Regions from separate parts of the Flavobacterium sp. JLP genome, predicted to be linked through region 2. Evidence: riboswitches for the same ligand, from Rfam matches in the RefSeq annotation. Region 2 holds a riboswitch; the other holds the start of a gene.
What was found. Region 2 has a riboswitch for S-adenosylmethionine ahead of IRZ83_RS08675 (homocysteine S-methyltransferase family protein). Riboswitches for the same ligand answer to the same signal wherever they lie in the genome.
Positions count from the first base shown of each region.

Region 1: another riboswitch for S-adenosylmethionine. It lies ahead of IRZ83_RS13720 (TlpA disulfide reductase family protein); the one in region 2 lies ahead of IRZ83_RS08675 (homocysteine S-methyltransferase family protein).

Region 1 is NZ_JADKPS010000005.1:135,423-138,818, forward strand. Features, by position in the region: gene IRZ83_RS13715 (aminotransferase class V-fold PLP-dependent enzyme) at 1-127, opposite strand, end outside; gene IRZ83_RS13720 (TlpA disulfide reductase family protein) at 184-1,173, opposite strand; SAM riboswitch class I at 1,466-1,565, opposite strand; gene IRZ83_RS13725 (RNA polymerase sigma factor) at 2,094-2,714, shown strand; gene IRZ83_RS13730 (FecR family protein) at 2,887-3,396, shown strand, end outside.
Region 2 is NZ_JADKPS010000002.1:748,177-751,572, reverse strand. Features, by position in the region: gene IRZ83_RS08680 (hypothetical protein) at 1-1, opposite strand, end outside; gene IRZ83_RS08675 (homocysteine S-methyltransferase family protein) at 372-1,376, opposite strand; SAM riboswitch class I at 1,711-1,827, opposite strand; gene IRZ83_RS08670 (NAD(P)/FAD-dependent oxidoreductase) at 2,186-3,238, opposite strand; gene IRZ83_RS08665 (bifunctional precorrin-2 dehydrogenase/sirohydrochlorin ferrochelatase) at 3,336-3,396, opposite strand, start outside.

The DNA.
Region 1 (3,396 bases), on a different contig from region 2:
CATACAGTAATTTTTGCTTGCCGTAAACCGATTTAAAAGTATGATTAACTCCAATTGTATTTGCTCTAAATTTAGAAAAATAACATTCTAATTCTATTTGTTGTGTTTCTGTCTCAATCGCATTCATTTCCTTATCATTTAAATTTTAATCTATTTTTCTCTTAGAAAATTTCCTTTTTATGATTAAACCTTTTTATTTAAAAGTGCTTTAAGTGTAGTTTGAAGTTCCTCTCCGCGAAGATTTCTTGCTACAATAATTCCTTTTGAATCGATTAAATAATTAGCCGGAATTGCTCTTACACCATATAATTTAGCGATTGTGCTGTTCCAAAAGGTTAATTCAGAAACCTGAATCCAGTTTAAACCATCATCCTGAATTCCTTTTACCCAGTTTTCTTTCTTTTTATCCAAAGAAACGCCCACAATATTGAATCCTTTGTCGTGAAATTCTTTGTAAGCAGCTACAATATTTGGATTTTCTTTTCGGCATGGTCCACACCATGAAGCCCAAAAATCGATTAAAGTATAGCCTTTTAAATTTTCAGAAAGCTGAACTGATTTTCCTTCAGGATTCTTACCTGTAAAATCTGGTGCTTTTTTGCCAATCTGTAATCCGTTTAAAACCGTTACAAGTTCTTTTAGTTCTTTCACGTAAGTGGTATTTTGCTGGCTTTTATCAAGCAAAGCTATATTTGCCAAAATTTGATCTGGTGTTAATCTGTACGACCAATTTCGATATAAAACATAGGCAGAAACAATAGAATTTGGATGCTCTGTAATAAATTTGCTGATTTCGATGTCATTCTCTTTTCTATAAGCATCGAATAATTCCTGAGAAACTGATCCCTCAACCACAGAAGCGCTGTAATATTTCTTTGGACTTAATTTTACGGTAATTGGACCTTTTTCTAAGAAAATATAAAATGGCGAATTTTCTGTATTAACACTTAAACCATAAAGTTCTGGAGTTTTTACTTTTGTTTTGAAAGCAAATTTCCCGTCTACAACTTTTACTGAATCTATCGTAGTAAACATTTTGTTGTGGAATTTTTGCAGGTAAACATAATTTGCTACTGTATCTATAACAGTTCCTTTTAATTGTAAATTATTTTCTTGCGCCTGAGTTTGGGTAAAGCCAAGAAATAAAGCAAAACCGATTAGTATCTTTTTCATTTGGTTTGGATTTTAAATTGAATTTTAAGTATAATTTGTTGTCGTTTAGTTTAAAATTGGACAAAAAAATTCTTCTGTCACTTTTGGAATGGCTTTTATCAAATGTTGTAAAAACAGAAAAAAGGGGATTAAAAATTATCAGCTTCACATTCGGAAAACTATGAGTTTGTTTTCTGTGAATGATAGTTTAGTGTGTTCGGGACTAGCTTGTAAAAATAATGGCTCATTCTTCATCTTAATTGTAAAAGTTTTAAATAATTAATGAGCTTATTCAGATTTTCTTAGGAAATCGTTCTTATCTGTCCGCCAAAGCGGAAGGATTTAGCACCTTATTTGGCAACAGGTTGCTAAGACTTCATAGGGCCTACTCCCTCAGTCTTTCTGGATAAGTCATGCAAAATTTTCTTTGCTGATGCAAATATATACAAATTCTACAGAATTAGTATAGTTTAAAAAAGTTTTTTTTTTAAAATTTTAAAAATAAAATCTTAAAAGAACTTTATAGACTTAATATCAATAAATTAAATCACTGAACAATTAAGTATTATTAAATAAACTGTTCATCTTATTAACTTTCAAATGTAAATTAGATTCTAAATCATTTTTAAATTACAATGTCAGAGATAAAAAACTTGAATCATTTTATAAATATCCTTCAAAAAACGATTAATTTAAAACTCTAACTTGTTGTTTTTCTCAACTAAAACAAGAGTTAACTTACAATTCAATAATGTAAACTTAAAACAGAGTTAATCACAATTTAAATCTTATTTAATATTACAATAGTTATTTTTTAAATACTCCAATAATCAGAGTCATAAATTATCAAAATAGCATTTCTGAAGTTGTTGATAGATAGTTATTGTTGAAGTCTCAAAAAAAATAAATAATATTGCTAAATTGAATAAAACGTTTATAGTATGTCAATTAATTCCAGTTCAGAGCAAAATAAACTTCTCTATGAATTATCTCAAGGGAGCGAGCTGGCGTTTACACAATTGTACAATCAATATAAAAACATTGTTTTTTCAACAGCTTTAAAAATTACAAAATCTAAAATTTTGGCAGAAGAAGCTGTACAAGATGTATTTTTAAAAATTTGGCAAAATCATGAAAACCTTGCCGAAATAGCCAGCATCGAAAATTATCTTTTTATTGTATCTCGAAATCATATTTTCGATATGATTAAAAAAATAGCTAGAGAAACTTCCTTAATTTCTGAAATTGAACACATTAATACTTCTTCAAACGATACTGATACGATTATAAAAGACGATCAGTATAATGTTATTTTAAATCAAATTGTAGAACAGCTTCCTTTTCAACAGCAAAAAATTTACAAAATGGCCAAGTGGGATGGACTAAGTCACCAAAAAATTGGAGAAGATTTAGGAATTTCTACAGAAACGGTAAAAAAACATATGGCGTTGGCATTAAAATTTGTGCGTCATAAAATTTCGCCTTACATGAATATGTTTATGTCGATTCTTTTGTTTTTGATGCTTTATATTCTTCTTCCATATGCAAAGAACTATACCTAAATTTATTTTTTTTACATTTTTTTCACTTTCGATTACTCCCTCCCTATTTTTCAATCGTCATTATAATAAAGATTATTATTTATTTAGGTTACCCCTAAATTTAATATGGCTCTTTCAAAAAATAAAGCCCCAAGCTTACCATAAATTAGTATTAACTCACATTTATAAATAAATGGAAAAAAAAGTATTTGAAGAATTATTTGAAAATTACCTTCAAAATAATCTCTCTGAGGCAGAAGAAAAAAAACTGATGGAGATTGTTCAAGAGGGAATTTACGATGATTTCATAAAAGAAAAAATTCAGCTGTTATTGAAAGAAAACGATAATGTGGAATTAGATAAACAAAAGGGAGACGATATCCTTCAATTTATCCTTTCGCAATCTGAATCTGATATAAAAACTAAAGTTATTCCGATTTCAAGAAAAGAAAATTCGAGAAAAATTAGACGTGCCTTAATTGCAATCGCAGCAACTGTTCTTATATTTTTTGCTGTTAAAAACGCTTTAGTTTATAACCAAAAAACAGTTCCTGTTATAACAAAAGGAAATGAGACTGAAGAAGTAAATCCAGTTTTGGCGTATCACGGAAAACAGCTTATACATTTGCCAGATGGAAGTACCATACTTTTAAACGACAACAGCAGCATCGAATACAACCAAAATGAATTTGATACTAAAACT
Region 2 (3,396 bases):
TAAAATTAAATTTCTGTATGTACTTCTTAAACTATTACTTATAATTTTGGGCGCGTCCCTCCGGTTCGTCACGAACTTCGGGATCGCTATTAGCCTAAATTCTAATTTTGTCGTAATATGGTATATTTTACCATTACTTTCTATTTTGAACTTTTCGTTATTATCAATCTCACTTTTAATACTTTTTAATTCAGATACACAAATATAAATATGGATTCGTCGTATCATACCAACTTGAATTTAAAAAAGCTTTAAATACTTCCCCATCTTCTCAATAAACATTTAATAATATTTATATTTATCATGTATATTTCAATTCATACCTACAAGTTTTTGTCCCGAAGCTTCGGAATTGCAGGAAACTTAAAATATTACGCTAAAACCGGCGCTACTCTCGGCTTATAACCTTTCGCAACCTCAGCAATCAACCTAATATGATCCGGAGTTGTTCCGCAACAGCCCCCGATTATGTTGATTAAATTATCGTCTAAATATTCTTTGATGAATGCCTGAGTTTGTTCCGGCGTTTCATCGTATTGTCCGAATGCGTTTGGCAATCCTGCATTTGGATGTGCCGAAACGTTAAACTGCGTGTGTTGTGCTAATGTTTTTAAATACGGTTTCAACAAATCGGCTCCAAGAGCACAATTGAATCCTACGCTCAACAACGGAATATGTGATACTGAAATCAAAAATGCTTCAACTGTTTGTCCAGAAAGTGTTCTTCCAGAAGCATCTGTAATGGTTCCTGAAACCATGATTGGAATATCGATATTGCGTTCGTCTTTTACTTCTTCAATTGCAAAAAGTGCTGCTTTGGCATTTAAAGTATCGAAAATAGTTTCTACCAATAATAAATCACAGCCACCATCCATTAAAGCTTCAACTTGTTGTTTGTAAGCGATTCTTAAATCGTCAAACGTTACGGCCCTGTAACCCGGGTCGTTTACGTCTGGCGACATACTTGCCGTACGGTTTGTTGGTCCGATTGAACCGGCTACAAAACGTGGTTTGTCTGGATTTTTTGCAGTAAACTCATCGGCTACTTCTCTGGCGAGTTTAGCCGATTCGTAGTTTAATTCGTAAACCAAATCTTCCAGGAAATAATCGGCCATACCGATTGTAGTTCCTGAAAAAGTATTGGTTTCTACGATATCTGCACCGGCTTCGTAATAAGCAGCGTGAACATCGCGAATTGCTTGTGGTTGTGTTATGGATAGTAAATCGTTGTTTCCTTTTAATGGATGCGGGAAATCTTTGAAACGCTCTCCACGAAAATCTTCTTCCGAAAAGTTATAGCGCTGCAACATGGTTCCCATTGCTCCGTCAAGGATTAGGATATTTTTTTTTATTGCTTCCTGAATTGTTATTGCCATCTTATATTTGCCGCAAAGACGCTAAGGCGCCAAGCTTTTTTAATTATGATTTTGAAGGCTCTATTTAAACCCAACAGTCCCGAAGCCTCGGGATTGAAAAGCCTGTCGGATTTAACCTTCGATATTTTTTTTTCAAATTAATTCCAAAAGTGCACAATTGCCTGCTCATTAGCCCCGATTGAGCCGGTATCCTCGCAGTGAAACGGAGAGATATAGGCGAAAGCGGGAACTATTGACAGCAAAAATGCGCCAATGATTCGCTCATGATACTGAATTGCTTCAGTAAATATTGTAAGTTGTCTGGAAAAGTTTGAGAAATACAAGTAATGTATTTGTGTTATCTATCTTTAATACTGGAAAATGTTGTATAAAGTAGAATTTAGCACCTTCTTTATGATAAAGGGTTGCTAAGGTTTCATTGGGTCTATCCCTCCGCCTTTCGTGATAACTGACAATAATTTTAAGAACAGTGCAAAGGTATGAAATAGGCTTTCTATTTGCAAATGTTTTTTTTCTAAGGTTCTGAGGTTCTTAAGTCACTAAGGTTCTAAGGTTCTAAGGTTAAAGCTTGACTTTGATTTTCAAATATAGCCCGCGGTTTCAACCGCGGGGAACATATTGTGATAATTCATTGTTCCTTGTTAATATATTATATTCATGCGTTGTGTTCATGCGTTGTGTTCCAGTGGTTGAAACCACTGGCTATGTTTAATTTGTTTCTAAAAAATAAAGCCCAAACTTTAAAAAGTTTGAGCTTTCTATATAAAAAATCTTAGTCACTTAGAACCTTAGTTTCTCAGCATCTCAGATTAAACTATCGCCTTGACAACTGCTTTTGGAGCTTCTTTACGAGTTCCGTCAAAACCGTCTACACCAGAAACTGTTGTATATTTCAATACGTATTTTTTACCTGGATTGATGATTTGGTATGCCGCCTGACACATTAAAGTTGCTTCGTGGAATCCACAAAGGATTAACTTTAATTTTCCTGGGTATGTGTTTACGTCTCCAATGGCAAAGATTCCCGGAATGTTTGTCTGGTAATCTAATGCATTGTTTACTTTAATGGCATTTTTTTCGATTTCTAATCCCCAGTCTGCGATTGGTCCTAATTTTGGTGTTAATCCGAAAAGCGGAATAAAGAAATCAGTTTCGATTTTACGGTGTGCGCCGTTTTCTTCTATATCTAAAGATTCAACGTGCTCTGCACCATTGATTCCGATAACTTCTGCTGGAGTAATCAATTTGATTTTTCCGGCTGTTTTTAATTCCTGTACTTTTTCTACAGAATCTAGCGCTCCTCTAAATTCATTTCTACGGTGAATTAAAGTAACTTCTGACGCTACATTTGCCAAGAAAATACTCCAGTCTAAAGCTGAATCTCCTCCTCCGGCAATTACAACTCTTTTATCTCTGAATTTCTCCGGATTTTTAATGAAGTATTTAACTCCTTTATCTTCATAAAACTCGATATCTTCAATCAGTGGCTTGCGTGGCTCAAAACTTCCTAAACCTCCTGCGATTGCGATAACAGGCGCGTGAAATTTAGTTCCTTTATTTGATGTTACAATGAAACTTCCGTCTTCTTGTTTTTCGATGGTTTCAGCGCGCTCTCCTAATGTATAACCTGGCTCAAACTGCTTAATTTGTTCTTGTAAGTTATCAATTAAATCTCCTGCTAAAACTTCTGGGAAACCAGGAATATCATAAATTGGTTTTTTTGGATACAATTCTGAAAGCTGTCCTCCTGCTTGTGGCAATGCATCTAAAATATGGCATTTTAATTTTAATAATCCTGCCTCGAAAACGGCAAATAAACCTGTTGGGCCTGCTCCAATTATAAGTATATCTGTTTTAATCATTATGGTTGTTGTTTATAATCATTCTTAATAATACAAAGAAACGAATAATTTATTCTATTTTCAATGATTTTTATCATTGATTTCTCTGCTTAACTTTTTACTCTTTATGTTTTAATGAATCGGTTATCTCGTTCATTCTTTTTACTTTTTCTTCAAAA